DNA from 4 places in the Staphylococcus arlettae genome. Region 3 is predicted to be linked to each of the others. Evidence: riboswitches for the same ligand, from Rfam matches in the RefSeq annotation. Region 3 holds a riboswitch; each other region holds the start of a gene.
The links. Region 3 has a riboswitch for thiamine pyrophosphate ahead of MUA37_RS09110 (ECF transporter S component). Riboswitches for the same ligand answer to the same signal wherever they lie in the genome.
Positions count from the first base shown of each region.

Region 1 (8,273 bases), 1.2 Mb from region 3:
GCTGCTTGTATGGCTTGTGGTAACTGTTGACTAAATTTAGAAATCATATTAGAAAAATCAAATGCTGTGCCTTTAACTTCTTTAGCTATTTGTGTTGATGTAGTATCGATATCTTGAATAAATTCAATTAATGGTTTAATAGCATTTTTACCTAAGATAGGTAAGGAACTATGTGCAGACACACCATGTGATGTAATACGATAATCCATAGAGCCTTTATGTGCATAAACTAACATGTTTTGACATGGTTCAGCGATGATTAAAGCTTCTACATCATCCATATAACCTTGTTCATATAAACTTTGAGAACCGAGTTGTTCCATTTCTTCACCCGAAGTCGCTAGAAATCTAATTTTCCCGTAGTTTAAAGTATTGCTATTGTTGATTTCTATTAGGGCAATGGCAAGTGCAGCTAAACCTGATTTCATATCTGCAGCACCACGACCATAAAGGAAACCATCATTTTCCGTCAATTGGAATGGTTCATAGCTCCATTGACTACGATCACCTTCGGAAACTACATCCATATGACCTGAAATACCAATAACAGGTCCTGTTTCACCGATTTCAGCAATTAAATTGGCACGACGTTCATCCACTTTTTCAATCGTTGATGTAATGCCGTGTTGTTGAAATAATTTTTGGAAGTATTCACATACTTCAATTTCATTATCATTAACTGTATTCATAGCTACAATATCAGATAATATTTGTACTTTTTCATCAGTTGAAAATGTACTCATGATATATCACTCCTTTGACAAACTATATAAATTATACAGCTATAACAATTGTTTGATAAGCAAAAAGACTTAATGAAAGATTTATTAATATAATTATACAAAATGAAAACGGATTAAAAGTTTTTACAACAGTTTATTATGAACCTCGATAAATGATGATTTGAAAATTTTAGTTGTAAGGGTGAAGTCCTTGTTAGCACTGATAGTCTAAATTGAATTAGACTCCGGGAGGTCTTAAATTCATTTTTAGCGCAACTATAATAGTAAAAAAGAAGTAACAAGTAGTGAAATTTAAGCAGTTGCCAAATAGTGGAGATTACTGTATTAATTTAGGTGACGACAATGTCAATTTACAAAAGAAAGGTTAGAGGTTACATGGAAAAAGTAGTACTCGGTGTAGATATCGGTACGAGTGCAGTTAAAACAATTGTGGTTAACCAACAAGGACAAGTGTTAGCCAGTGCCAATAAGCCAATTACAACGCTACACCCACAAGCAGGATTTAGTGAACAACACCCAGATGAATGGGTGCAAGCCACTAAAGATACATTGCAGACCATTAGTGAGATGGAAAGTATGAGAGTAGTACAAGTAGAAGGAATGTCGTTTTCAGGACAAATGCATGGTTTAGTCCTTGTCGATCAATATGGTGAAGCAATTAGACCAGCCATTTTATGGAATGATACACGAACGACTGAGCAGTGTGAAATTATCAAAAAACGCTTAGGACAATATGTGCTAGGTAATCCTGTGCTAGAAGGCTTTACTTTAACTAAAATGATGTGGGTAAAACAATATGAACCTAGCAATTGGGAACGAACTTATAAGTTTTTATTACCTAAAGACTATGTTCGTTTTAAATTAACTGGAGTATTGTCTATGGAAGTGTCTGATGCTTCAAGCACTTTATTATTAGACCCGAAAACGCAACAATGGTCATATGATACTGGAGCCTTGTTTGGCATAGATGCTCAGATCTTTCCGGATCTAACTTCAGCAGAATCATATGTAGGTAATGTAAAGCCGGATGTAGCAAAGTCTCTCGGTTTGAATACTAATATTCAAGTATTTGCAGGGGGTGGTGATAACGCCTGTGCTGCATTAGGTTCAGGTGTAGTTAAGCCTCATGATACGTTATGTAGTATTGGAACCTCTGGTGTGATTTTGACTTGTGAAGCGAATGCTGCAAGCTATGGTCAAAATATGCACTTATTTCAACATGCTTTACCGCATGTATCCTACATTATGGGGGTAACTTTAGCTGCAGGAGATAGTTTGGCATGGTTCCAAAAAACACTAGCACCAGAGCTTAGCTTTGATGATATTTTGTTACTAGCTCAACAATCATCTATAGGTGCTAACGGTTTATTATTTACACCATATCTTTCAGGCGAACGTACACCTCATGGTGATGCGTATATTAGGGGGAGTTGGATTGGACTTAGTAGTTTGCATACACGTAGTGACATGGCACGTGCAGTGATTGAGGGGATTAGCTATTCCTTGTATGAGTCAATATTATATTTACGAGAAAATGGCAAGTCTTTAACACATATTACTGCTACTGGAGGTGGAGCTAAAAGTGATTTTTGGTTGCAGTTACAAGCAGATATTTTTAATGCGTCTATGCGCAAATTAAGTCATGAAGAAGGTCCGAGTATGGGAGCAGCTATTATTGCAGCAACAGGTGTTAACTGGTTTGATAGTATGGAAGCATGTAGTCGTGTTTTTGTAACTTATGACAAAGAATTTCATCCTGATAGTGTCAATCATCAGCAGTATAAGCGATATTTTGATATTTATCGTCAAGTTTATACACAAAGCCAATCACTAACGGAACAATTACTAATGATAAGTGAAGCACGAGACAATGAAATAACGCATTAGGAGCAATAAGCAACGATAAATGGATTTGCATTTTATTAATGATTAGGTTAAATTAACAATAACAATGCATTGTTGAAACAGTAATATTAAAATTATATAGATTAGAGACCACTGGAAGTGCCTTTGAAAAGGCTGAGACTAAAGTAGTGAACTTTGGGATTCCTGGAACCTGATCCAGTTGATACTGGCGTAGGAAAGTGGCGTTGATAACATGACTAACTTTTGTGATATAGACGTTATTTTTCTACCCAGAAAAATAACGTTTTTTTTATTGAGGTGTCTTTTTTGTTAGTTGCTATTACACAGTATAAACATTTAACACATGCTGATATCGTACATTATCAACGAGTGATGCCATATATAGACTATTTGATAGTGCGTACGCCTATGACATCTACTGAGTTAATTGGATGGATACAATTAGCTATAACGTATGGAATTTCCCGTTCTAAAATAGCTATACATAGCGATATTTATGTATTAGAACAATGTGGATTAAGCGCGATTCATTTCTCAGAACGAGCAAGAGAAATACAGACGATTAAGAAAAAGTTTCCTAATGTAGTGGTAAGTGTGTCGACACACAATGTCGATAGTGCACAATTTGCCTTGCAACATCATGTTGATTATATATTGTTTGGCCATATATTTCCTACAAGCTCTAAACCAGGTCAAATCCCTAGAAAGAACAAAGAGATTCAAGCAGTTTTAGCATTACCGATACCAGTAGTAGCGCTCGGAGGTATTAATGAAAATACGGCTCAACAATTATCAACTGAGTTCTATGGTATAAGTGGTATTAACTTATTTCTCGAAGCTTCACAGTTAACATTAAAAACTTTGAGTGAGGTGTGGCGTAATCATGTATGATGTACTAATTATTGGCTCAGGTGTAATGGGGATGTCCATTGCACGTGCTTTGAATAGCGAAGCTTATCGTATAGCAGTTATAGATCGTGATATACCGGGAAAACATGCCTCTTATAAAGCAGGTGGTATGCTCGGTGCACAAAATGAATTTAATAGTGATAGTGCTTTATATCGTTTAGCGTTAAAGTCTCAGCAATATTTTGAACCATTAGCACATAGTATAGCTGAAGAGGTTGGTATCGATATTGAATATAGACAAAGTGGATTGTTGAAAATAGCGGCTGAAGCACAACATAGTCATCAAGTGCTAGAGCAATATGAATTTTTACAGCAACATAATCCGCAAGTGCGATTACTGACAAATAAAGACATACAACAATATAGAAACTATGATATTTCTTTTCCAACAAATACAGCATTTCATATTCCAGATGATCATCAAATCAATGCTAATCGTTATACAAAAGCATTATTAGCTTCATTACACAAACGTCATATAGAACGTATATTTTCTACAGAAGTCACCGACATCCAAGCAGGCCATGAAGGTTATAGTGTTTGTACTAATAAAGGTAAATTTGCAGCTCAAAAAGTAATCGTAGCTGGTGGAGCATGGAGTCATTATTTGTTGAATGGTCAGCTGAAAGCCCATGAACCTACTGGTGTCAAAGGTGAAGTGATGTTATTCGAATCACGGGATATACAATTAGCTACTACATTATTTTTTACTGATGGCTGTTATATAGTACCTAAAATGAAACAGCGTTATTTAATTGGTGCGACTAGTTATTTTAATGATTATTCCGTAAATGTTACTGCCGGAGGAATGCAGTGCTTGTTACACCAAGCACTAACATACGTGCCAGCATTGGGGAATGCTACTATTATAAAGCATTGGTCTGGTGTCAGACCGTATACCAATCAAGAAAAGCCGGTCATGGATGAGATACAACAGGGCTTATTTGTCATTACTGGACATTATCGCAATGGTATTTTGTTGTCTCCGGTAGTAGGTGAACTCATTGCGTTGTGGTTGAAAAGTGGTGTGAAACCTGAAATTTTAAATGATTTTAAATTAGGAGGTTGTACGAGTGGAAGTTATTATTAATGGCGATACATTTCATTTTGAACAAGAATTATCCATTGTTGCAATACTCAAGGAATTAGAAATAGATGAGAATAGAGTTGTCGTTGAACACAATCAACAATTAATACAACAAGCACAGTTTCACAATCAGATGGTGAAATCATCAGACCGATTAGAACTATTAGAATTCGTAGGAGGCGGTTAAATATGTTAGAAATAGGTCCATTTAAATTGAAGTCACGCTTATTATTAGGTACTGGGAAATTTGATAATGAACAAATACAGTCAGCAGCGATTACAGCTTCTGAAACTGAAGTATTAACGTTTGCAGTAAGAAGAATGAATTTATATGATAAGGAATTACCTAATCCATTAGCTAACGTAAATTTATCAAAATATATTACATTTCCTAACACTGCTGGTGCACATACTGCAGCCGAAGCAGTACGTATTGCTGAAATTGCCCAGCATGCAGGTGTTTGTGACATGATTAAAGTAGAAGTGATAGGGGATGATGACACATTATTACCGGATCCACTTGAAACATATGAAGCTTGTAAAATTTTATTGGATAAAGGTTATATTGTATGTCCTTATATCTCTAATGATGTAGTGTTAGCCAAACGATTAGTTGAGTTAGGGGTTCATGCAGTTATGCCTCTGGCTTCACCTATTGGTACGGGGAGAGGTATTAATAATCCTTTAAATTTACGTTATATTATTGAAAAAGTAACAGTGCCGGTAATTGTTGATGCTGGTATTGGTTCGGCAAAAGATGCATGCCATGCTATGGAACTTGGTGCAGATGCTATTTTGCTTAATACAGCTATTTCAAGTGCTACAGATCCGGTGAAAATGGCTGAAGCGATGCGTTATGGGATAGCAGCTGGTCGTTTAAGTTATGAAGCGGGACGTATTCCAATACGTTATACAGCGCAAGCTTCTAGTCCTACAGAAGGTATTGGCTTTTTATGATTGAACGTTATGAAAGACAACTGCGTTTTCCACAATTTGGTGAAACAGGGCAACGACAATTAATGGCGCTGCATGTGATGATAGTTGGTGTGGGTGCCTTAGGTAGTCATGTTGCGGAAATGTTGGCACGTATGGGTATTGGCAAGTTAACTATTATTGATATGGATATTGTAGAGTTGTCTAATTTACACCGTCAAACTTTGTATAATGAACAAGATGCTGAACAAGTGTTGCCAAAGGTTGTGGCACTTGAACGCCACTTACAGCGTATCAATAGCTCAGTTACTGTTGAGTCCTATGACTGTGAACTGACTACTACGAATATAGAAGGGATATTACAAGATACTAATCCACATGTTGTAATTGATGGTATGGACCACTTTCGTATTAGGTATCTGATTAATGAGGCATGTCATAAGCATCAAATACCATGGATTTATGGTGCTGCCGTAGGAAGTAAAGGGACGGTTTATGGTATTGATTTTCAAGGACCGTGCTTAAAATGTTTATTAAATACTATCCCTGACACAGCAGAAAGTTGTGCCGTTAATGGTGTTTTACCAACTGTAGTGACACAGGTGGCGAGTTTGGAAGTGAGTGAATTAGTGCGCTATGCTGCTGGTGTTGGGTTTTCTGGTAAATTACTGACGGTAGATACATTTAAACTTAATCATCAAGGTATTAATGTTACAACATTGAGAGACCACAATTGTCCTGTTTGTAAAAACCAACAATATGAACTATTGAATAAACCAATGCAACAGCGTATTGAAGCGTTGTGTGGTAATACTTACTTGTTTAGGTTTGAAGCATCTGCTTTTAAAAATGCTCAGTATTTACCAGGTCAGTTTATTAAAGCAAATCCATTTGCCAAAATTTTCTCTTATGACCACGTGCAATGTACTTTATTTCAAGATGGTAGAATGAATGTCTATGGGTTGTCTGATGATAATGAGGCCCAACAATTGTACAGTCAATTTGAAAAATCAATAAAGTAATTAATTTGATGGAAGTACTATCTGTATAAATATAGTGTTCTCAGACTGCCGACAAAGTTTTTAACTTTGTTGGCAGTATTTTTGTGCGTACTTTCTTCCAGAGTCGGGCACAAAGACCGACTATATAAATTAACAACAATGGTTTTTATGTTGTGATGATACTGGGAGGATATTGATTGTCTTAGTCTCTTTTTCATATGGGCAGTAGCTGACTGCATTGAAAATGCGCTTCAAACCGAGCTTTTTTTTAACGCTAGTCATCCTTGCCGGGGTGGGACGACAAAATCATTTTTTCAAAATCAAATTTCTGTCCCACTCTCTTTATAATGTCTAAATGGTATAGTTTTATGCTAAGTGAATAGTAAAACAAAGAGAAAGTGAAAATAAACGAAAATAAATGAAAATAAATTTGCATTATAAGAAAAAATGCAATAGAATTACACTAACAAATGAAAACGTTTTCTTTTAGGTTGCTTAATTTATAGTGAGAGTAACGAATGACGTTACTGGTGTGGAATTGCATAGTGCGTTCCAACACTACGTAAATGAATAATATACAATAAAGGGATGTGTTAGTATGAATAACAAATTGGCGAAGGTGGGAATGCCACCGACACTATTATGGGGGTATATCGGTGTATTAATTTTTATGATGGGTGATGGATTAGAGCTTGCATGGATTAGTCCATATTTAGTAGATCAAGGATTATCAGTTCATCAAACCGCGATATTAACGACATCATATGGTGTTACAATTGCTATTGGTTCTTGGCTATCTGGAGTGTTAGTAGAAAGTTTTGGTCCACGGAAAGTAATGCTGTTAGGAACAGGACTTTATATTATTGGTCATGCGATATTTGTAGGGTTTGCAATACCTGCATTAAATTATGAACTTATGATACCATCTTATGCAATTAGAGGGTTTGGTTATCCATTATTTGCATATTCATTTTTAGTTTGGGTAGCATATCGTTCACCACAAAAACGCTTAGGTGCTGCTGTAGGTTGGTTTTGGTTTGTATTTACAGGTGGGTTAAGTGTACTAGGTGCATACTATTCATCATTTGCAATTAACGTATTTGGTCACTTTGCTACATTATGGACAGCGATTATTTGGGTTTTAATTGGTACATTCTTAGCTGTTTTCGTGAATAAAGATGAATTTAATTTAGAAGAAAGAGAAGGCGGAGCAAAAGCACATATATCAGAAATGCTTGCAGGAATTACTATTCTAATAAGAGAACCGCGAGTTGCAGTAGCATGTATCGTGCGTATTATTAATCAAGCTGCACAGTATGCATTTCCACTATTTTTACCTATATATTTATCGACTAAAGGTATTGAAACGACGACATGGTTAAATATTTGGGGAACTATATTTGTCGCAAATATTATTTTTAATCTTATTTTTGGGGCATTAAGTGATAATATTGGTTGGAAAAATACCATTTCCTATATCGGAGGAATTGGTTGTGCCATTTTCACATTAGGTTTATATTTTATACCAGAAATGTTCACAGGTAATGTCTTTATAGTTGGACTAGTTGGATTTTTATGGGGAATGTGTTTAGCCGGCTTTGTACCTATTTCAGCACTTGTACCATCTTTAGTTGGAGATGGTGATAAAGGACCTGCGATGGCTATTTTAAACTTAGGCGCAGGACTATGTGTATTTGTTGGACCTGGTTTAGTAGCATTATTTTACGATGCTAT
Region 1 is NZ_CP094803.1:363,500-371,772, forward strand. Features, by position in the region: gene MUA37_RS01600 (ArgE/DapE family deacylase) at 1-743, opposite strand, end outside; gene xylB (xylulokinase) at 1,119-2,630, shown strand; TPP riboswitch at 2,734-2,843, shown strand; gene MUA37_RS01610 (thiamine phosphate synthase) at 2,916-3,500, shown strand; gene thiO (glycine oxidase ThiO) at 3,493-4,608, shown strand; gene thiS (sulfur carrier protein ThiS) at 4,592-4,792, shown strand; gene MUA37_RS01625 (thiazole synthase) at 4,795-5,562, shown strand; gene MUA37_RS01630 (ThiF family adenylyltransferase) at 5,562-6,560, shown strand; gene MUA37_RS01635 (MFS transporter) at 7,138-8,273, shown strand, end outside.
Region 1: it holds a riboswitch for thiamine pyrophosphate, as region 3 does, so the genes downstream of both, MUA37_RS01610 (thiamine phosphate synthase) here and MUA37_RS09110 (ECF transporter S component) in region 3, are expected to answer to the same signal.

Region 2 (8,273 bases), 1.0 Mb from region 3:
CGTAATCCAAATATCTGGTTTAGATAAGTCGAACCATAAAAAGTTCGGGTGATCTGTAAAGCCACCACTTGATGGATATTTTAATACGAAGAATAATCCCATAATTACTGGCATTTGAATTAGAATTGGTAAACAACCTAACATACTCTTCATTGGATTCATGTCATATTTTTTATAGACTTCCATCATTTCTTGGTTAGCTGCCATTTTCTCTTCTTGAGTACGTGAACGTTTCACTTTTTCTTGAATTGCATCAATATCAGGTTTAGCAACCTTCATTTTTTCACGCATCATATGACTATTTTTATAATTTGATAACATGAACGGTAATAAAATAATACGAATTGCTAAAACAATAACAATAATAGCCAAGCCATAATCATTATTAAACGTTTGACCTAACCAATGTATAACTTTATCCATCGGTTCAACAAATGTATTAAAGAAAAAACCATTTCTATTTTCTGGTTTTGAATAGTCACACCCTGCTAAAAATACCATTACTCCTAGAAGTAAAGGTAGTAGCGCTTTTTTCTTCATTTTTCCACCTCTAATGATATATTCACACAAAAATCATTTTATCATATTCAACATAAAGTGGAAATCAAAAACAAAAATTTTATCTTTTATTCTACAGATTGTAAAAAATATCGAATTGTTTTTGTAATATCGTCACTTTTACTTATTGCAGAAATCACTGATATACCATCCGCACCTGCTGCTAAGACAGGCTGAAAGTTACTCGTTGTGATACCACCAATTCCTACAATAGGCATGTTTCCAACTAAACTACGCAGTGTTGTTATCATTGTCGGGCCAACTGGTGCATTAGCGTCTGCTTTCGAACTCGTATCAAACATTGGTCCTACACCGATATAGTCAATATAACTCAAATCAGATTGTTTATACTCCTCAACTGTACCTACACTTAAACCTATTATTTTGTTTGTAAAGTGTTGTCTAAATTGCTGCACATCAGTATCATTTTGTCCTACATGAACACCATCCGCTTCAATCGTCAACGCTAACTCAATATCATCATTAACAATAAATGGGACGTTATAACCTTTACACAACATGTGCAACTTACGTGCTAATGCTTCTTTCTCAGCTCCTTGTAAAGCGCTTGATCCTTTTTCTCTGAACTGAAACATTGTGATACCTGCTTCTAACGCAGTCTTCAATATTTGTTCAATCGACTGACCATCATTTATATCTTGTGTGCCACAGATAAAATATAGTCGTAAATCTTCTTTTTGCATTACTTACACCTCTTTAACTTGCCGCTGTGTCAAATAATCATCGTATGTTACGTTATACAGCGCATCAATAAACTGAGTCAAAAATGACCCCGGACCATCAGCTACTTGTGCAGCATGCTCTGCAGCAATATTATAAATGGTCACAGCTTCTGCAATATCATCAATTTTTGGCTCTAATTGTTTATTTACAAAGCTAGCAATAATTCCACCTAATAAACATCCTGCGCCTGTGATACGGGTTAACATAGCCGTGCCATTAGTTAATTTTAGTATTTTACCTTCATGTGCGATGACATCTGTTTCACCAGTAATGACTATAGTTGTTTGTAATAATTGCTGTGCTTTTTTGGCAATTGTTACTACATCTAATGTGGTATTACTATCTGTACCTTTCATTGTTGTTTGGGAATCAATTAATGTTAATATCTCAGAAGCATTCCCTTTAATGACGGTTACATCTACTTCTTGTAAAAACTGTTGACAGAATGCTTTTCTAAATTGTGAAGCACCGACAGCTACTGGATCAAAAACAATAGGTGTACTTTCTTCATTAGCTATTTTGGCTATTTCTAACATATCTTTAGCACTATGTTTGGTTAACGTACCAATATTAATCACTAAAGCACCAGCAACTTGTAAAAATTCAACAGCTTCCTCTGGCGCTTCACTCATTGCTGGACTAGCGCCGATACTTAATAAACCATTGGCAGTAAAATGCTTAACTACATCATTGGTATAACATATAACTAAAGGATGTTGTTGACGTACATTTTCTAAATTATTCATCATCTAAACCTACCTTTTTCATATAAGCAAAATGGTTAACTGGGCCTCTGCCATACCCTATTTCCGGTGTATATTCAATACTTAAAGAAATAAATTTTTTGGCTTTTTTAACAGCATCATAAATCGATTTACCCTTAGCAAGTTCAGCCGTAATTACAGCTGAGAAAGTACAGCCCGTACCATGTGTATGTTTAGTTTCAAAACGTGGTTCAGTAAATGTAAACACATCATCTTGAGTAAATAAATAATCTTTTGACTCCGTTAAATCAGCCGAATGACCGCCCTTTATCACTACGCCTTTACTACCAATTTCTTTGATAAATATGTTACCTGCTTGATAAATAGAAGACTCATCATTAATTTTGATACCAGTAATTTCTTCTGCTTCTGGAATATTTGGTGTAGCAACCGTTGCATAAGGCAACAATATAGACTGTAAGTGTTGTTTACCGACGTCTTCCATTAACGAATCACCACTTTTAGCAAGCATAACTGGGTCTATAACATATGGCTTTTCTGGATGTTGCTTAATATAAAATTGGATACGTTCCATCATATCTTTTGAAGCAATCATACCTGTTTTTAACGCTTGTGGTTGCTCATCATCATAAATACTTTCTAGTTGTTCGCTTAACCACTCAGGGTCAAGATTATGAATGTGCTGTACACCTTTAGTGTTTTGTGCAACGATACTTGTAATAGCTGCCATTCCATAAACACCACATGCATGAAAAGACTTCAAATCTGCCATTACGCCTGCACCACCTGTTGGATCAGTACCTGCGACAGTCAAGGCTATTTTAGGCTTTTTCATTAACTTCCCCTCCATAATTCCATTCTTCTTGTACATATGCCATATTGAAAAATCGTCGCTCATGTATTGTACTTTGTAGGAAAGCATCTTTAATTTGGGCTAATTCTTCGTTAGAGCAATTTACTGTTAGTCGATCGATCAGTTGATCAAAAATATTTACTAAGGCATCCATTTCAGTACTATAAAACTCAAACCATTTTGCTAATACACTTGAGTTATTTAACTTACGATCTTTGAGTGCTTGTTGTGCGATTACTTGATAAACATATGGACATGGCGCCATTGCTGCAATTGTATGTGCGGCATTCTCTTTAGTATAAGCATTGTAATACATATGTTTAATATAATGATCTCCGCTCGGTGGCCACACTTTTTCTTGTACAATAGCATCGTAATTTTCACCCACAAAATCGGCAATAATTTCATGAGCTTCTACTTCACCTTCAACAATAAATTGAATTTGTTCTACTAAAAATTGAACATCTTCTAACTTTTCCATTTTGGGAATGAGTAAAGCGTATATGTTCGCAAACTCTTTTAAATATGAAGCATCTGCTCTTAAATAAAATTTAGCTGCAGCTTCTGACAAAGTGCCAGTTAACATGTCTTGTATAAAACCATCTTGATAAATATCATCAATGATGGATTGTGATGCAGTTTTTAATTCTTGTGAAAATGTCATGTATAATTCCTCCTATTAAAAAAAACACATTCAACGTAAGAATGCAGTACAAATTAGGCAGAATTAAACTGTGCTCTACTTTATTAGTCCACTTTCCTACGTTGGTATTAACCAAATCAGGTTATAAGGGTCTGATAACTAATATCATCTCAGCCAATAGGCACCCCTAGCAGTTTTATTATTATATTACTATTAACATAACAAAATCCTATTCATATTGCAAAATTAGATATAAATAGGGAGTGGGACAGAAATCCGATTTTGAAAAAATGATTTCGTCGTCCCACCCCGGCAAGGATGACTAGCGTTGAAAAAAGCTTGATTTAAAGCGCATTTTCAATGCAGTCAGCTACTGCCAATATGTAAAAGGTTTCGAATAAAATAGGGAGTGGGACAGAAATCCGATTTTGAAAAAATGATTTCGTCGTCCCACCCCGGCAAGGATGACTAGCGTTGAAAAAAGCTTGATTTAAAGCGCATTTTCAATGCAGTCAGCTACTGCCAATATGAAAAGAGACTAGGACAATCAATATTGTCCCAGCCTCTAAATTAAATCCTTATATTCATTTACAATTATTTAAATTATGCAGTAACCCATTGTGATGGACCAACTGTGTTGTATAATTCAACTGCAGCTGCATCTTGTACTGATTCTGGAGCTTCTGCTGGTGATACACCAACGTATTCAGCTGGTGCTACTGAATCCCAAGTAGCTTGTAAGAATTGATATTTACCTGCAGCTCCTGAACTTGGATTAATAGCTGTAATATCGCCACCTGATTCACGTTGAGCGATTGCTTGTAAATGAGAGTTTACATTTACAGATGAACCACTTGTAGCTTCACTTGAGCTTTCACTGTTTGAAGAAGTTGATTCTTGTTGTGGTTGTTGAGTTTCTTCAGTTTGTGGTGCAGTTGTTTGTTGTGGTTGTTCAGCTTGCTCACTTTGTTCTGTTGAAGTTGCTTGTTTTGCTGGTGCTGATTGCTCAGTATCTTGAGTTGATTGAGCATTAGTATCAGCTGTTCCTTGACCATAGCCATTGTAACTCCATGACCAATAAGTTCCATCTGATTCAAAATTGTAATCTACTTTATCGTGATTGAATTCATAGTTATAAGCACCTTCATGAATTGGTGCGTCATTTAATTGTTGAGGGTTATTTTGTGCTGTATGTGCTAATTGTGCTTTATCAATACCTTGTTCAGAAGCATCAGCTTGTCCAGATGCTACTCCTGTTACACCTAATCCTAGTGCTAATGTTGAAGTAATTACTGTCTTTTTCATTGTTAATAATCCTCCTATAAGGTAAATAATTTTTATTATCAATTTGCAGTTACCACTATAACATCCAAAATCACCTTGTAGGTTACAACAAAATAAAAAAGTATTGGCTTTTTTTACAACCTAATTACATACAATGTCATAAAAAACATAGCCAAAAATGCCGATTATTACCTTCATATCAAATTTAAATTGAGCATAATTTATATATTGGTATGTAATTATCATGTAATTTATCAGATTATTCTGCATACTATTTAATTACAATTCAAAGAAATAGCCACCAATCGTAAAAAGAAAGATGGCCATTTCAAAGAAGTATAATTGATATTAGGATTTAAAAGTGTATATCATAGTGGTTTATATTGGGAGATAAATTTGAAATAAGATGGTAGTTTTGGCATATAAACTTCAAATTAAATAATGTAGAATTTTTATAGTTTCAGGCCGATAGGATTAGGACTACAGGCTGTTGAAACTTGTGTTAGCGATTTAGGAGAAAGAAATCTAATTGTTTCCACTAATATCTCGGTAATAAAATGTGTTTGCCCTACTTTATCATAACTAGATGATTGTAGATTCCCGATAATGGCTACTAAAGAGCCTTGTGATAAATATTGTTTAATGTTAAGTGCTCGAGTACCTAATGCTTTACAATTTAAATAATCACATGCTTGATGCTCTGTTTTGTATTTGTAATGACGATCTACAGCTAAACTAAAGGTTGCTAGATGTTTACCCTGATTACTATAAATTTTCGGGTCTTTCGTCAGTCGTCCAACAACGACTATGTGGTTAATCATATGTCACCTCCTTATCGATATCATATACAATTAGTAGCTATACCGTCAAAACGCTAAAAGTAAGTGATTGTTGACAGAAACATTCTATATTTTATAATAACTAGCTTCTGAATTTAAAATTACGTTATAATGGGTACATAAATGTAAATATAGTAATTTTTAAATTTTATTAATGGATGTGAGACGATGAAAACATTTAAAGCCGTAAGATTTCAAATCGTATCAGAAAACGGTGGTGTCACTGAATACGAATTAGAAGATGGTGTCATTATCAATAAAGAGAATAGTGGCACTGGCTGGTTATTAGAAATCGTCATTTCAGATTATCACTATGAAACAATGAAAGCTTTTCAAGAAGACGATAGTTTATTAGATATTCGTGTTGTTATCACACGACCTTCAAATGATCCTGCACTCTTTGATGCCACGATAAAGCATATTACTAAATTACAACATTCTATTTCTGTAGTTTTTGAATGCCATATCTATACATTAAGACAAGTATATGCTGAAAGTTTATTAGAACAACTCATCGATGAAGGTCTGACAGGAGATGAACTTAAAACATCATTTAATAGATTGATGCAATCGAAACCTCGTTTAAAAGATGAGAAAAGCGACAAACATTAAATGTACGGAATGATTTAACACATAATATAAAACTATAATTAACTTACTTAGACACTTTTGTTTTTGTCAAAATGACTTATATCAAAAGTGTTCTTTAATTTTGTTTGCTTAAAAAAGTATAATTTACGCATCAAAAAAAGAGCCTGAACACATTATGAAATGCCTTTGTCAAAATAACACTTATTAAAGTGAAAATTTTAAATAAAGCATATCTATTAATGTGTTAGACTCTTTACATATAGTATTAACTATTACAATGCAACGAAGGTTTTTGAACACCTTTCGCTTTATAATTATGCGTCTTGTATTGCAAATGTCAATTCACAACTACATGCTACTTGACCATCTACCGTTGCTTTAGCATTACCTTTACCTATAGGTCCTTTAATTTTTGTAATTTCAACTTCTAATGTCAAAGTATCACCTGGAACAACTTGACGTTTAAAGCGACATTTATCAATACCAGCAAATAAAGCTAATTTCCCTTTATTTTCCTCGCTATTTAACATTGCCACTGCGCCAGTTTGAGCTAACGCCTCAGTAATTAACACTCCAGGCATTACTGCATACTCTGGAAAATGACCTTGGAAAAATGGTTCGTTACCAGACACTTGTTTAATCGCTACACAACGATTACCTTCTTCATACTCAACCACTTTATCAATGAGTAAAAAAGGTTGTCTATGTGGGATGATTTGCTTGATTTGATTATAATCGAAAATTGTTTCCATTTTAAGTTCCTCCAACTTAATTCATTGTTGTAAATTAGCATTAATCTTGAACGCGTACGATATCTGCACCTAATGATTTTAATTTGCCATGTAAGTCAACATAACCACGATCAAGGTGCTTAAGTTCTGTCACCTGTGTTGTACCTTGTGCAACTAACCCAGCTAATATTAATGCAGCTGCTGCACGTAAGTCTGTGGCTTTAACTTGTGCACCTTGTAATTCACTTTTACCTTCAATTTTAGCACTGCGACCTTCAACTGAAATGTTAGCATTCATACGTTTGAATTCGCCTACGTGCATAAAACGATTTTCAAAAACTGTTTCAGTTACAACTTTATTACCTTCTGCAGTCAATAATAATGCCATCATTTGGGATTGCATATCTGTAGGGAATCCAGGATGTGGTAAAGTTTTAATATCCACTGGTTTTAGTTCTTCAGTTGCTCGTACGCGTATAGCATCATCTAAGTATTCTAAATCTACTCCCATTTCTTCCAGTTTATACACTAAGCTTGTCATATGCTCTTTTATTGCACCGTTTACTAATACATCACCACGTGTAATTGCGCCAGCGATAAGTAAAGTACCTGCTTCAATTCTATCTGGAATAATTGCATGTTCTACACCGTGTAGTTTTTCCACACCATTTATAGTGACTGTATCAGTACCAGCACCTAATACATTGCCGCCCATTTCATTTATATAGTTAGCCAAATCTACAATTTCAGGTTCACGTGCTACGTTTTCTAAAATTGTTTTTCCTTCGGCTAATGACGCCGCCATTATAATATTTTGTGTTGCACCAACACTTGGAAAATCTAAATGTATTGTTGTTCCTTTTAAGCCATTTTGAGCATTTGCATAAATAAATCCACCATCCATATGGATTTCAGCGCCCAATTCTTCAAAGCCTTTAATATGTTGTTCAATTGGTCGAGAGCCAATAGCACATCCACCTGGTAACGCTACTTTAGCATGACCTAAGCGTGCTAATAAAGGACCCATCACTAAAATACTTGCTCTCATTTTACTTACATATTCGTAAGGAGCTTCTTCAAATAAAGTTTTGGTTGCATCTACAGATACGTATTCTTCTTCTTTGTTGTATGAAACCTCTGCATTTAATGTAGATATTACATTATTAATCGTTTCTACATCACTTAATGCAGGCACGTTTAATAGTTTACTTTCACCTTCTGAAGCTAATAATGATGCTGTTAATACAGGTAAAACTGCATTTTTAGCACCTGAAACTTTAACTTCTCCAGTTAGTTTATTTCCGC
Region 2 is NZ_CP094803.1:853,005-861,277, reverse strand. Features, by position in the region: gene yidC (membrane protein insertase YidC) at 1-540, opposite strand, end outside; gene thiE (thiamine phosphate synthase) at 627-1,262, opposite strand; gene thiM (hydroxyethylthiazole kinase) at 1,266-2,048, opposite strand; gene thiD (bifunctional hydroxymethylpyrimidine kinase/phosphomethylpyrimidine kinase) at 2,041-2,862, opposite strand; gene tenA (thiaminase II) at 2,849-3,544, opposite strand; TPP riboswitch at 3,621-3,722, opposite strand; gene MUA37_RS04060 (transglycosylase family protein) at 4,127-4,828, opposite strand; gene MUA37_RS04055 (single-stranded DNA-binding protein) at 5,260-5,628, opposite strand; gene MUA37_RS04050 (YwpF-like family protein) at 5,815-6,258, shown strand; gene fabZ (3-hydroxyacyl-ACP dehydratase FabZ) at 6,552-6,989, opposite strand; gene murA (UDP-N-acetylglucosamine 1-carboxyvinyltransferase) at 7,030-8,273, opposite strand, start outside.
Region 2: it holds a riboswitch for thiamine pyrophosphate, as region 3 does, so the genes downstream of both, tenA (thiaminase II) here and MUA37_RS09110 (ECF transporter S component) in region 3, are expected to answer to the same signal.

Region 3 (8,273 bases):
TTTTTGAAACGTTTTTAGAAGGTGAAGAATTTTCATTGATGACTTTTGTTAATGGCGATTATGCTGTACCTTTTGACTGTATTGCTCAAGATCATAAGCGAGCTTTTGATAATGACCAGGGACCGAATACTGGAGGTATGGGTGCGTATTGTCCTGTACCACATATTGGTGCTGACATTTTGCAACAAACGAATGAAACAATTGCACAACCAATAGCTAAAGCTTTGCATGATGAAGGTTATCCTTTCTTTGGCGTATTATATATTGGTGCTATTATTACGGCAGATGGTCCAAAAGTGATTGAATTTAATGCTCGTTTTGGTGATCCGGAAGCGCAAGTATTATTGGCGAGAATGGACAGCGATTTAATGCAACATATTGTTGAGTTAGAGCAAAAGGCGCCGATTGAATTTAAATGGAAAGACAATGCTGTAGTTGGTGTGATGCTTGCTTCTAAAGGCTACCCAGGTAGCTATGAAAAAGGCCAATTAGTATCTGGATTTGATTTAGATGGCACATACTTTGTGAGTGGATTGAAGCTGCAGCAGGAACAGTATGTTACAAGTGGTGGTCGTGTTATCTTGGCATTAGGCGAAGGCGTGTCTATAGATAAAGCGAAAGAACAAGCGTATCAAGCAGTAAAACGAATTAACAGTGATGCTTTGTTTTATCGTCAAGATATAAGTAATAAAGCACTGAGATAATACGTTTAGTAGTTTTTTAATTTTAGTCATTAAATGTGGTAAAGGTATAGAGCTCATTATAATAAGGACCCATTCATTTTAGATGAATGGGTCCTTTTGGTTTTAGATATTAGTAAAATTAAATGCTGCTGTTACTTGCTAATTTAAACTGGTATCAATGTTCGAATGGTCGGTTAATAAATATTAGAAATTCTCACATCATGAATACCAGTAATAGGGAAAAAGTGAGCACCTAGCATAGCTAATACTATACATAGTATTACAACTACAAAGGTTAAAATATCTTTATATGAAAAGGTCGTATGATAATAATACGTTCTTGGACCACTTCGAAATCCTTTCTTTTCCATAGCTACAGATAATTGATGTGCTTTTCTAATATTTTGACTGAGTAATGGTATCAATAAATGTTTAATTCTATTAATACCTCGGTAGTTTTTAGCTGGTATCATTTGATAACGCATTTTTAGTGAACGTTGCAATTGAATTAATGAGCTTATCATTAATGGAACCATTCGAAATGCGGCCATAAAGGCATATGCAACTTTAGGTTTTACTTTCAAATGTTGCATTAAACTATAAAATATCATCACAATTTGTGAAGTGAAAGCTATCAATATACCAAAGAGTGAGACTGTTAGTGTTCTAAGCATCAAATGTAAACCACGAATTAAACTTTCGCTACTTATTTGAATAAAACCGAATTTGAATAATACATGAGTGCCATCACCATAAAAAATCATGAATAGGGCAGATATCAGGCTGAAGAACAGAGTAAACATAACAAATATTAAGGTGATATATAGACGTACACCATTACATATTAGTAGGAAAATAAGCATGAATATTGCCAAATATAACATCAAATCAAATTGATGCACAAAAATGACAAAGAAAAATAGTAATACGGCAATGATTAATTTTGTAATGATATTCACATCATCCATAAAAGTATGGCGGACTTTCCATAATTCAAACATGGGTTTCACCTGACAATTCTATAAGTTGTTGTTGCTCTATATGTAATCGTCTTGTAGCATAACGATTAATAATTTCAGCATCATGAGTCACCATGATAACAGTTTGACCTTCAGTGACACGTTGTTGAAATAATGAGATGAGATTAAATGTATTGTGACTATCTAAACCAAATGTCGGCTCATCTAACAATATAATATCAGCTTCAGCACTCAAGGCTGTAGCAACACTTAAACGACGTTTTTGACCCATCGATAATTCGTAAGGATGTTGTGTCATAACATGTTCCAGACTGAGCGTTTGCAATAATTCCTTTGTTTTACGTTTAGCATTTGCACTATCAGATTTATTGAACTGAAGCAGCACTTCATCGTATACCGAATTAGTAATAAATTGTAGTTCAGGATTTTGGTAGACTAAATAACTATATTGGGCCATGTTTTTGATTTTTTTAATACGTTTATCGTTAATATACATGTCGCCATGATATTTGATTAATTGCATAATGGACTCTAACAGAGAAGTTTTTCCGCTACCATTTGGCCCGGTAATAGTTATGAATTCACTAGGTTTAATTGACATTTTATCAATTGTTATTAATGTTTTAGCACCACGCTTAATTTCACCATTGATAAAAGTGAACAACTCTTGTTGTACAGTATCATTATTACTCAATATAGCTTTAGGGGCATGTGACCAAGCATTAGGATGCCAAACACCATATTCAGTCAATAAATCTTCATATTGTTGTAGCATCATCTGCGGTGGTGCATCTGCAATAATTTTGCCTTCATAATTGAAGAGTAAAACACGATCGATATGTTCCCATATATGAGCAACCTTATGTTCTACAATTAATACGGTTTTATCTTGCCATAAAGCTTTAATTTTAGTCCATAATTCCTGAGTTGCTGATTCATCTAACATTGCAGTAGGTTCATCCAGAAAGAGCGTTTGTGCATTTTGTAACAGTGTTTCAGCGATAGCTAATTTTTGTTTCATTCCACCACTGAGTTGACTTATAAACTGATGTGGATTGACATGCAAATCTACAGCTTTGAGCGCACTTGAAATTTTAGCATCCATTTCAGCTCTTGGGACTTGTTGGTTTTCTAAAATAAACGCCAGTTCTTCATGTACTTTTGGCATGCAAAATTGACTATCAGGATCTTGAAAAATGACACCGCTATGAGTATCAATTTCTAGCTGGTCGTATTTCATCGGTAATTCAATCAAATCAGGTACAATGCCACTTAATACATTTAAAAGCGTACTTTTTCCTGAACCAGAAGGTCCTAATAATAGTACTTTTTCACCTGTTTTAATATTGATATCTAGACCATCGAAAATTTTATGGTCAGTGTTTGGATATTTTAAACGTAAATTTTTAGCAGTTAACACGTATAGTACTCCTTATAAATTGTCATAATCTTTTTGTGAAGAAGGGCGAAATAATCTTGTAACACCTGTCTGGTCTAATGCTTTGACGATAATATATGACAATAATCCAGCTACTATGATACCGCTAATCAATCTAAAACCAATGTATAAAGCAAGATTCCAACTTGCGATTTCAGCTAAATAGCCATAAGCAAAATCTAAAGGTAATGTTACTATTGCAGCTAATAATCCTGCTAACATCGCAACCATAGCAGTACGTGATTTATATTTGAAAATTGCAAAGATAATTTCACAAGCTAATCCTTGTAGTAATGCATAAATCATTGTCGCAATATCAAAGCGACCCATGACGATTGTTTCACCTGCACCAGCAGCAAACTCAGCTAATAGTGCAATGCCTGCCTTTGGAATAATCAAATAAGCTACTATTGCTGCCATAAACCAAGCACCATAAGTCAACTCTTCGATGTGTAAACCTGAAACCTGTACAGCTTTGTAAACAAAGTTCCATATGTTGTAAATCAATGCGAATACAACTGCAATTAAGACAGTCACTAAAATTTCTGACAGTTTTAAACCTTTTGACATTTAATATTCCTCCAAAAAAACGCACAACCTCTCTAGAAGGTTGCGCGTGTAAGATTGGGCAGAACTATACTGTACTATCGTCAAAAAGTATAATTTAGCACTTTCCTACGCTAGCTTTCATCTAGATCAGGTTCAAAGGGTTTGAGGGTATACCTCATCTCAGTCACAAAACACCCCTAGTGCGAATATTAATATTTATTTTATACTTAATGTATGACTTTTACTACAGTATGTCAAGCACATTTTCTATATACAGTTAATATCACAATTTCAGTAACAATTAAAATGTTGTTAGTCAAAAATATCTTGTATGTTTTTCTTTGTTTCCTCAGAATTCTCTTGATTCTGCTCTTTTTGTTCTTTTAATTCATCTTCAACTTCTTTAGCTTTCTCTGCTGCTTTTTTATTTACGTCGTCTTTAGTCATAATACTACACTCCTTATAGTAAACTAATAGAAAAAGATGTTACACATAACTTTTACCTCGTAAAAAATATTTAAAACAATTTGATGTCATTGTTATTGCAAATTAATGTAAAAATAAGTTATTGTTAAATAATCCGAAAAATGAGTTTGAATTTTGTTGAACTGTGGAAATTTGTTTATGATACAGTTTTATATCATACTCGAGACTTATTTAATGAGTTTAATAAAGACAAGAACAAGATGTTCATATATAATGACTTTGAGGTGAATGGTATGTCGTTTCTAAAAAAACACGCCGAAATATTATATAGTTATGTTATCGGCATAGTTTCACTTTTTATGGGGATAATTATACTCATCAATTTACCATTAATAGAGAAATTAAATGGTAAAGGTAAAGTAGAATTACATATCCATAATGTGTGGGATTTTTTCAACGCTTTTTTTAGTGAAATTATAAGAGTAGTTAGTAATTATATAGGCAATTTCCCAATTATAAGTGCGATTGTAATTATCCTATTTGGCTTATTAGTAATTGGGTTAGGGTGGACGTTGTATCGTACAACTCAGTATGATTATGATATTTCGATTTTCTTTTTAGTAGTAGGAATATTATATTTTTTAATAACACTCGTTTTAATGACGCAAGTATATAGCTTTTTTGCAATTTTATTTATTTTCCCTTTTATAATTCATATTGGTTATATCGTATATAAAGATGAATTATATACACACAATAGAAAATATCATTATTTATGGATTATTTTTAGTTATGGGATAGTATATTTGCTAACGCAATTAGTGCTATATAGCAGAATTGAAAGTGATGAAATTTTAACAATTGATATATTAAGTATTAACGTATTCTTCTTAATTATGTGGTTGCTTGGACAAATGTCTATTTGGAATTTCTTATTCTTAAGAAGAGCTTTACCTTTAACTAAGCAAGAACTTGGTGAGGAAGAGCCTGAGCTTTCTAGAACAAGTAAAGATTCTATGTCTAACCAAACTAAAATTCATTGGAAAAATATTCAAGATCGTACGACAGAGTTCACACGCAAAACACGTCGTAGTGTAGATATGGAAAAAATACGTAATAAAAAAGATAAATTTGTGAAGAAATGGAAAGACATCATCGATATTCAAGAGGACGATGTACCAAATTGGATGAAAAAGCCTAAATGGCTAAAAACAGTTTATGTAGAATTGTTCTGCGGTGCATTCCTTTTATTCTTTACACTTATCGAATTTAATAATAGAAATAGTTTGTTTGTGTCAGGTGATTGGGAAATCTCACAAACACAATATGTAATAGAATGGATTACCTTGTTACTGTTAATGTTAATTATGATAGCGTATATTCTTACAACATTGACTAATTATTTAAGAAATAAATTCTATTATATTCAGTTATTTATGATTAGTATTTTATTCTTCAAGTTATTAACTGAATTCGCCAATATTATGGTGCATGGTTTACTATTATCTATTTTTATCACGCCATTATTATTCTTAATGTTGATTGCAGTAACAGTTGCATTCGTCATCAAATTGCGTGAACGTAAACAAGAATAAATAAAATAACTATACTTGAAAGATAGCTTCAAAACATAAACAAGCCTTAGGCAACAGTTCGCCTAAGGCTTGTTTTATTTATCGTTATTGGATGATTTTATTAAATAACAGTGGTTTCCATTAGCCACATCGTCATTTTTAAATATTAATAACAGTAAAAATTAGCTTGGAATAGTACTAGCCGAAGACTACAGGCTGAGGCAATGCGTGCGTATAGCGTGCACAAAAACTGCTAACAATGTGTCTACTTTCATTGCCATATTGTCCTATAACATTGCTAAATCAACAAACTAAATATACTGTTTTTGATATTTATCTAAGACTTTTGCGAATAAAGAAGCTAAAACTTGTTGGAAAAGCATACAAAATACAACAGGCATGGCAACTTTTTTAGGGAAATACGTTACAGCAATTATTATGCCGATTGGTATGTTTCTCATGCCTCCAATCAGTACTAACGTTGTAGTGATTATAGTATTTTTGAAAAGTATGTGGCTTAGTATTAAGGCTAGAGCATATCCTATTGCTGCTAAGAAGAAAACCATTAATATAATGGCTAATAAATTCCAAGTGAAATTTGTAACATATGGAGTTACGGCGCTACTATTAATAATTACTATTGCGAAAAAGCTTAATTTTGAAAATGGTGCTAAAGTAACATTAAGTTTAGATGATTTGTTTTTTTAAAATTCATTTACTAATATTCCGAATATTGAGGGAATAACAATCATTAAAATTAAACCTTTTAGGATTGAAATAGTATCTATATTTATGGATTCTCCAACTAGTACATAAAGTAAGGTAGGTAAAATGATGGGTGCTAGTAGAGTGTCAATCAAGATGATTGAGAGACCTAATGGAAAATCTCCTTTGCATATATTAATCCAAATAATACTTGTAACGCCTGTAGGGATAGCTACAGATATTACAAAACCTATTGTAAGTAAATGATCGTTAAAAACTGTTTGAGTTAAAAAATATGCCCAAACAGGCATGAGGATATGTAAAAAAGCGATACTAAAAAGAATAATAAATGGGTGTTTGATAAACACTTTGATATCTTTAAATCTCATAGTTAGACTTCCAGCAAAAGTCATAAAAGCAAATAGCCAAGGAACTACAAAAAGTAACTGTTCTCCAATGAAATGAAAAAGAATGCCAATTACAACACAAAAAGGAGTCAGTATGGGCATCAGTTTTTGTAGTTTTTTATTAATTATATCTACCATAGTATATTTATCCCCCTTTGCTATACACTTATAGTATTAGGAAATTCATTTAGAAATAGCAATCATTTCAAAGTCTCTCTTTTATCAATAGATTTATTTTAACATACAATATTAGCAGTAATTTGGGTAGACTCTTGCGGGAACAGCACTCGCCGCAAATTACATGGTGAGGCAGTGTCCGCGGAAAGCGAGCACAAAAACTGCTAATAAAAAGGGGGATTTGGCGATAGTTTTTAATTTTTTGCTATATCTACTTTAATTACCATGCTAAAATAGTAACTGCTAAATTAAATAATAATAGTAGGAAGGTTGGCATCACATATGAAAACTGCCACTTTAAATAAAGGCAAGGAAACTAAGTATAAAAATCAATATCCTTTAATTGATGAAGAAGATATATACAATCACGACCATTTGAAAGAAGGAGATTTGTTTTATTTAGTCACTGAACAAGGCACATACATTGCTACATGTTATGTAGGAAGACAGCATAAAGGACTTGGATGGGTATTATCTTATGACCAACAACAAAATATTGATATTGCATTTTTTGAAAAGCTATTTACACTCGCTAAAGAAGATAGAACTTACTTTTATAATTTAGAAGGTACGAATGCATTTAGATTATTTAATAGTGAAGGTGACGGTGTAGGTGGACTTACTATAGATAATTATAATGGCCATTTATTAATACAGTGGTACTCTAAAGGTATTTATAAATTTAAATATTTAATCTTACAAGCGATACAAAATGTATTTCAATACACATCAATTTTTGAAAAAATGAGATTTAAAGATACTGATTTCGAGGGTGGCTTTGTAACTGGAGAAGCGCCTGAATTTCCAATCGTTATAGAAGAAAACTTCGCATTTTATAATGTTAATTTAAATGATGGACTAATGACGGGTATCTTTTTAGATCAAAAAGAAGTACGTAAGAAATTACGTGATCAATTTGCGTCAAATAACAAGGTGTTGAATTTATTTAGTTATACTGGAGCATTTTCAGTTATATCAGCACCAATTGCCGAACAAACTACAAGTGTCGATTTAGCCAATCGTTCCCGTAGTTTAACTGAAGAGAACTTCGGCTTAAATAGCATTGATCCGAAATCACAATATATTTACGTAATGGATACATTTGATTTTTATAGTTATGCCGAACGTCATCAATTGTTATACGATACGATTGTTATCGATCCACCAAGCTTTGCACGTAATAAAAAGAAAACATTTTCTGTAATGAAAGATTATGACAAGTTAATTGATGGCGCTTTAAATATTCTAGCACCACAAGGTACATTACTATTATGTACCAATAATAGTGCATATTCATTAAAATCCTTTAAAAATACTGTTAAAAAGACATTAGA
Region 3 is NZ_CP094803.1:1,854,514-1,862,786, reverse strand. Features, by position in the region: gene purD (phosphoribosylamine--glycine ligase) at 1-704, shown strand, start outside; gene MUA37_RS09120 (energy-coupling factor transporter transmembrane component T family protein) at 878-1,684, opposite strand; gene MUA37_RS09115 (ABC transporter ATP-binding protein) at 1,677-3,083, opposite strand; gene MUA37_RS09110 (ECF transporter S component) at 3,096-3,671, opposite strand; TPP riboswitch at 3,757-3,859, opposite strand; gene graF (glycopeptide resistance-associated protein GraF) at 3,963-4,097, opposite strand; gene auxA (lipoteichoic acid stability factor AuxA) at 4,370-5,671, shown strand; gene MUA37_RS09095 (hypothetical protein) at 6,050-6,358, shown strand; gene MUA37_RS09090 (bile acid:sodium symporter family protein) at 6,355-6,900, opposite strand; gene MUA37_RS09085 (class I SAM-dependent rRNA methyltransferase) at 7,222-8,273, shown strand, end outside.

Region 4 (8,273 bases), 990 kb from region 3:
CCCAACGACTTGTGCTTTAGTCGATTTCGCATTTTGTGTGAAATCAGCAACACTTGAACCTGGTCCTGCCCAAACACCCAATAATGAGTTAAAAATTAGGAAGAACGATAAAATAGCTGGATAAATAATGCCTGTTTCTTTAGTCGCAATATCATAATCCATAATATTGTTCCAACCGCCAGCTACCATAAAGCCCCATATTGCCATACCGCCAAAGACGATATATATTAATGGGTTTAATACTGCAGTGAATTTATTTAAAATATCTCCACCGCCGAAACCGATTACAAAACTAATCGCCCAAAAAATCAAGAAAGCAATTAATCCTGGAATTGAAATACCGAGAATTTGTGCACCGTTACCAATATCACTAAATCCCGGAATCATTTTATTTAACAAAATAAGTAGTGCTTGTGACCCAGCAAAAGTTTGTAAACCAAACCAGCCGATACCAGCAATAACACCACGTAAAATACCTGGTAATTTTGCACCGTACTCGCCGTATGTTTCACGTAATTGCATCGCAAATGGTATGCCATATTTTGAACCAGCATAGCCATTAACCACGAGTAATAATGCAATAATAAATGAACTGAATATTAAAGCAAACATCACCTGAAGTGGTGATAGTCCAATTAATAAGAACCCTCCAACAGCGGTATAGTTAGGTATATTATGTACTGCTCCCATCCATAACGTGAAGAAGTTAAAAGCAGAGTTATTTCTTTGATCAGCCATTTTCGGCATAATATCCTTGTTGTAGCCACGACGTTCGAAAAACGCTTTATCGTAGCGCTCTTGGTTCCCCTGTCTTTCCATTAGCTATATCTCCTTTGCTTTAGCAAGCTATTGACTATATAATCTTTATCTATTAGTTTATTACGATTGTAAGCGCTTTTCTTTGTCCGCTTTGACATTTCTTTGAAAGAAAATTATGTATTTCGAACAAAACAGGTGTAAAATTCATTTTATATAGCATAATTTTTTATCAGTTCTCACAAATATGGTATATAAATTATTTCATGATTAAAATTAATAGTGGAATATTGCAACATTAAAGTATATAACTAATAGAGAGGTTTTATTAGACAAAGTCACAAATTATATTCGTAAAATATTTCTACGTTAAATCGCTGTTATAACATACAACTTTAGATTTAAGTGGAATTCTTATACTGACAATTACATGCGTTTGCGCTAATTTATTGTTAAAATTACACAAGTTAACAGGGAGGGCTAGTAATGACTACATTAGAAGAAATTTTAACAGTCCCACAGTTTGAAGGGCTTAAGTTAATTAATCATAAAGGCGACTTATCTTCAGAAGTAACAACGTTGGATATTACAGAGAACGATGATATTAAAAATTTTACATCAGCACATACCTTTATTCTTACAACAGGCGTACTGTTTCAAGAAAGCCAAGAAGGTTTAAAACAATTAATCAAAGACTTACACGATATACGTACGGCTGGACTAGGTATCAAAGTATCACGCTTTTTACATCAAATTGACCAAGATGTAATCGATTATGCGAATAGTTTAGAGTTCCCTTTGATAGAAATACCTGAAAATTGGAATTTAGGAGATATCACACATCATATATCTGCTTACGTGTCCGACTCTGAAACGGGTAAATTAAATTACGCTTTAAATATTCAACAAGAGCTCAATCAACTCATTATGAAAGGTTTTAGTGTTTCTACAATGATTGAACGCATGAGTAAATTATTAGGTGTACCGATCATTTTATTTGATCCATTTAAAAAACCAGAAGCACAAAGTCATCATTATCAACAAAATAAAGCATTAGCCGATGAGCACATTGCGTATTTCCAAAACCATCATCAAGAAGCAGAACGTTATGAAAAAGACAAACAAACTTTTGAAAGTGAAAATCATGTTATTTTCAAAGTGCTGAGCTATACTTATTTTCCATACTATCTAATGGTGTCAGAAGTGAATAAATTATCATATCCTTTCAGTTTACTGACGATCGAACAAGTCGTTAGCGTCCTAGGATTTGCAATTTATAAAAATATTAAAATTGATGAAGCTGCACAAAATGATATTAATCGCTTTTTCGAATCATTGGTTAACAATCAAGGTGATCAAACACTATCAATCAAAAAACATTCAGAGTTATTAAAGCAATATTATATTTACCGCTCAGATTATTATCAAATTATCATCGGTGATCTGGATGCCCAAGATACGCTACAAAACAGTCATTATTTGAATGAACGTCATCAACTTACTTATTACTGGCTAAAAAATGAATTTGCATTGCTAGATCCTGCCATTAGTGTTTATAAATTACTCAGTAGTAATCGCTTTGCGATATTATTACAAAATAAAAATGATCATTATATGGATGATTTGCAACACATTCAACAAAAATATAACACTTACTTTGATGGCACCCTATCCTTTGGTATTGGTAATGAAGTAATTGAATTCACGCAACTAGCTTCTTCGTTCTTTGAAGCTAATGAAGCTTATGAAAGTTCGGTGCAGGAAGGTCAAAAATCGTTTATTACATTTTATCAATCTAAAAATATCAATGAATTATTACAAATGATTCCACAGGAAAAACTTTTACCATTCACTAAACATATTTTAGGAAAATTGTATCAACCAAAAACTAAAAAGGATTCTGAACTTAAACAGACATTGAAAGTATATATGGACAATCAGTGTGACATTACTAAAACGGCTGAAAAAATATACATTCATCGTAATACGGTAAAATATCGTATCAACAAATGTAGTAACATTATCGGCTCAGAAATTGAAGATCCAATGAACTCACTTAACATTCGTATTGCTTTATATGTATCTGAATCTATAACTTTTGATTAATAACAAACAACGGTTAACCTCTTTAAGAAGCTAACCGTTGTTTTTATGTTTAATATTTATATGGATCGTCGCTTTTACGTCGCTCTACCTCATCTAAGCTTTTCATTGATTGATGTTCACTATCATTATTCTCAGTTGGAATATCATTATGATTATTAGCAGTGTGCTCAGCTCTTGATATATCACTAGATAAGTTCGGTGCAGGCTTTCTAACTAATAGCATAATACCTGCAATAATCCACAGAATTGCACTAATCCAATTAAAAATTAACGAAATAATACCAAAAACTAATAATAAAATTCCTGCTAATTTGTTACTTTTACCAATTTTAATAGCACCAATAATAGTTCCAATTAACACAATCAAACCAATTGCAAGACCTACACCCATGATTATAAAGAAAACATTAGCTGATTCGCTTGCTTGACTTGGTGAAAGCGTTGGATTATCTGCACGTAGTTCTTCTTTAAACCCAGATGAACCCATGAATAGTAGCAAACCTCCCCATATTAAGACACCAAGTAGCTGGATGCCTACGCCAATCCACGCTAGAACACGTTCTCCAGTACGTTTTATCATTATATAAACCCCTTTCTAAATTATTAAACTTTCAATAGAGTTTCTTTGTAATATTTATTTTTATATTACTATATTGCACTTTGCATTAATAGTGTTATTTAGTAATTTACATAGACTTCACTTTTAATTTTATACTAATTATTTTATTTACTATTTTACACTCTTATTAGACAGACTATAACTTTCATTCTTCTAAAAATTCCACCCTTCTCTAGAACGTTTATATATCAATTTAATAAATCCTGTTTGCCTATTGTGTTAGTCTTCAGTTTTATAATTAACTGCATTTCAACAAATCAAACATTCTTCATTACATTAGCAATGTAATGACACTTAAAAACATAGCATCTAAAATTAAAAGAAAATATATATCTTAATTTAACATTATTATATTGTGCAATTTAGTGTATAATTACTAATAACATGACTAGAAAGGGAGATATATTACTTATGAACAATAAAATCATTGTAGCAACTATTTTATCAGCATCCTTATTTTTATCAGCATGTACTATCAATATTGGCACCGACTCAGAAAAAGATAATGATAAAGATAATAACAAAACACAATCTCAAAAGAATAATGAGTCTTCTAATAACGACCAAGATTCTACAAATGATGATTCAAATCAAGCAAATAATCAAAATGAAAATACTCAATCAAAAGAACATTATGCCAAAGTTTGGATTACTGGCATTGAAAAAAATGGCGGTAGTACAAATGATGTTTCAGACACAGAGCTAGAGCACGTCGATGTTTCTGGTCAACCTATTAATCCATATAATACCTCTGCTTCTAAAACTTTACCTGAGGGAACACAACTAATAGCAGCTTCTCCTACTGCTGCTGGCAGTGTTTATTATAAAGATAATGATGATGGTACTATTACAATTTATGATGTCCCTAGTCATTTTCAAGATAGTAGTTGGGATGAAGATGATTTTACTGTGAAAGAGACTTCTAAAATTTTAAATAATGCCCAAACAGTAACATTAAAAAATCCGTCTCAAAGTAAAGTTGATAACGTAAAATATATTATCTCCGAAGGTAATCCTGAAGACTACGAATTTGATGCCAGTGACAGTACGGCTGACGAAGAAGTTACACGTGATAATGTTATTGATAAAGTTGAAGAGTATGAAGGAGAAACACTTGATACTGATACTTACACATTCAAAGAACCAGAAAAAATGGAGGATGGACGTTGGGGCTTCTCATTTGAAGATAAAGACGGTAATTTAGCAGGTTCGTATATTATTGATAGTGACGGAACAGTAACCAAATACGATGAAGATGGTGAAGAAATATAATATAGGGATTTGTCCTTAAACCTTTGCAACTCAATATATTATATTAAAATACTCAATTAAACATCCCTTTAGTTTAGGAAAATTAAAGGGATGTTTTTCCATAGTTTAATATGTAAATTGATATAGATTTGTTCAAATTGAATTATGATTTCGATTCATTTTTATATGTCGTTCTACTATTTGTTTTAACAACTTCAACTTCTTTTAGATTAGGTTCAAAAATTTTATGATTATATCGTTTGTTTGCAAAATTTTTCAACTTATTGATAAATTCATATACTTCTTTATCTAATGTAATTTTAGACCTCACAATGTTAGCCGTATCATGCTTTTCATCTCCATAGCAATCCACATAAATATTATAAGCAATTTTAAATGTATTAAAATGACCTTCAAAAGGTTCATATCTTCTCAGAAAATCTTGTATCGTTTCATTTGAACTGTTGCTATGGTGACTTGTAGTTAAAATAAAATCTTGTATTTGTCTATCCAATGAATGAAATGCATCCTGAATCTCTTCAAAAATCTCAGTTGTTCGTTGTTTATTTAAGAACGCCGTATTTTGATTTAATTTAATATTTCTAATGCGAGCTACTTTATAAACTATTAAATCTATCATGCTGACCAAGTCATTTTCATAATCTTGCATCTTTTCCTTATCTTCACGTTTGAATTGTAACCAAACACCTAATAATGCAATACATCCACCTGCTAATGCTGCAATAAACTCCGTCATTTGAATACACCTCTTTTTATTTATTAAATTATTATAAATATCATACAATAATTGTCAAAAAATTAAAATATAATTCATTATTTTTTTAATATATATTATTTTTTATTACATAAATACAGATATTACTATTTGAAAGATACTGCGGTGTACTTAACTAACTTATGATTGACTTCTAGTTATATAGGGAACAATATAATTACAGTATTGAGGAGGAGATAAGATGCCAAAAGTAAATAATCGTATGCATAAAGATTTAGTAGATAAAGAGTCACGTATTGAAGCTAGTGTAAGTTCTGAAAAAGAAATAGAATTAAATGCTTTTGAACGCTTAGGCAAAGACGTCGTCATTATTGAAGTATTAGCGATTATGAATATTATTTTTGCTGTTTGTACTGTTGGTCTTATCGGTGCTTTAATCTATAGTAATCAAAAATAATACAAATTTACATTTTATATACAAAAGCGATGGTGTTATAACCATCGCTTTGCGCTTATTCTTGCTTATCTATTATCAAACCAAACTTGACTTTGCAATGGTAAATCGTTACATTGAAGATAATTAAATACACGCACTAGGGGTGTTTTCAGACTGAGATGAGCTGTAGCTCAAACCCTTTGAACCTGATCTAGTTGATACTAGCGTAGGAAAGTGTGAATCAACACATGTATGATATCAAGGGGTTAGACTACCCTATTATATATTTGATTTTATTTACACAACTTTCCTATGGAGGGTTGTGTATTTTTTTATTTAAAAAGGAGTGAGCACGTATGACAACAACAGTACTTATTACAGGTAGTAGTAGAGGTTTAGGTGCAACTATTGCACAAACTTTAGCAGCACAAGGTTTTCAAGTCGCCATCAATTATCATAAAAGTAAAGATGCAGCATTGGACTTAGTAAAAAGCATTGGGGAATCACAAGCAATCGCCATCCAAGCTGATGTCACACAACGTGATGAAGTCGATCGCTTAGTTGCTACTGCAACAGAACATTTCGGTCAAATTGATGTAGTGGTCAATAACGCATTAGTTGGCTTTAAATTTGATCCCAACGCACAAAAAGCTTTTACTGAATTATCTTGGTCAGATTACCAACAACAAATAGATGGTACTTTAAAAGCCGCTTTCAATACTACACAAAGTGTAGCCCCTCAATTTATAAAACGTCACCATGGGGCAATTATTAATATTGGAACGAATCTTTTTCAAAATCCAGTCGTACCTTACCATGAATACACGACAGCTAAAGCAGGATTAATTGGTTTCACACGTAATATTGCTGCCGAATTAGGCCAATATGGTATACGTGCCAACGTAGTGTCCGGCGGTTTATTGAAAACAACGGATGCCAGTGCTGCCACTTCTGATGAAGTGTTTGATTTAATTAAACAAACTACCCCACTCAAAAGTGTCACATCTCCTCAAGACGTCGCACATATGGTGGCCTTTTTGGCAAGTGAACATGCAACTGGCATCACAGGTCAAAACTATACTGTCGACGGCGGTCTAACAATGAATTAATCTATTCTATAACAACTGAGGTGTAAGTACATGACACAAACAAAACAACTTAATATTGGAGTCTTACTGTATGCTTGTGGACATCATCAAGCTGCTTGGTTACAGCCAAATTCTAGTGTTGAGCGTATTGGAGATAGTAGTTATTATCAATCATTAGCACAAATAGCTGAACGAGGCTTGTTTGATGCAGTCTTTTTTGCTGATAATCAATCTTTCCCAGCGCAATCTGCAAGTGATATGCCAGCATTTTGGTTTGATCCGTTGATCAATTTGGCGGCTATCGCACAAGTAACACAACATATCGGTCTTGTTTCTACAATTTCTAGTACTTTTGCTAATCCTTTCACTGCAGCACGACAATTACTAAGTTTAGATCATTTATCTGGTGGTCGTGTAGGTTGGAATCTTGTGACTTCGATGACTGATAATGAAGCACAAAACCATAGCTTGCCACAATTACCTGCCCATGATGCACGTTATGCCAAAGCACGAGAATTTGCAGAAGTGATGGACAAATTATTAAATTCTTGGAACACTTCTAATTTTATTCATCAACGTGAACAACATGCACTTATTGAACCAGAACACATACAATCCTTTAATTATCGTGGGGATTATTTTAATGTGACTGGGCCATCAACTACACCCAGCAGTATACAAGGCGATCTTGTAGCAATGCAAGCCGGTGCCTCCGAACCAGGTGTGACATTGGCTGCCGATTTTGCAGATGCAGTTTATGCTGTAGCTTGGAATATGGAGCAAGCACAAAAATATATTCAACGTTTACATGAAAAAATAGCTCATAGTTCACAACCGACAAGAACAATCAAAGTGTTTCCAGGTTTAGTCACTTATGTAGGTGAAACATATGAAGCTGCACTTGCAAAGAAACAAGCTTTAGATGACTTACTCCCTATTGAAACTGCACTCAATCAACTGAGTGGTTTTATTCGGCAAGACTGCTCTGAGTGGGAGCTTGATGCACCAGTACCTCCCCTTCCACCAGTAGAAGATTTTACCGGACCAGTCGGTCGTTACGAGACAATATTGCAAATTATTCAAGATGAACAACCTACTGTCAGAGAACTCTTAGGTTACTTAAATGCCGGTGGTGGTCATTTGACTTTAATTGGTACACCATCCATGATTGTCGATGAAATGGAGCGTTGGTTTGAAGCTGGTGTTGCAGATGGCTTTAATTTAATGCCACCTACATTACCTAATAGTTTGGACGATTTTGTAACGTTAGTCGTTCCTGAA
Region 4 is NZ_CP094803.1:196,408-204,680, reverse strand. Features, by position in the region: gene allW (allantoin permease) at 1-819, opposite strand, end outside; gene MUA37_RS00975 (PucR family transcriptional regulator) at 1,243-2,862, shown strand; gene MUA37_RS00970 (DUF4064 domain-containing protein) at 2,912-3,442, opposite strand; gene MUA37_RS00965 (hypothetical protein) at 3,893-4,753, shown strand; gene MUA37_RS00960 (type I secretion system protein) at 4,896-5,489, opposite strand; gene MUA37_RS00955 (hypothetical protein) at 5,710-5,925, shown strand; TPP riboswitch at 6,054-6,154, shown strand; gene MUA37_RS00950 (3-oxoacyl-ACP reductase) at 6,261-7,013, shown strand; gene MUA37_RS00945 (LLM class flavin-dependent oxidoreductase) at 7,044-8,273, shown strand, end outside.
Region 4: it holds a riboswitch for thiamine pyrophosphate, as region 3 does, so the genes downstream of both, MUA37_RS00950 (3-oxoacyl-ACP reductase) here and MUA37_RS09110 (ECF transporter S component) in region 3, are expected to answer to the same signal.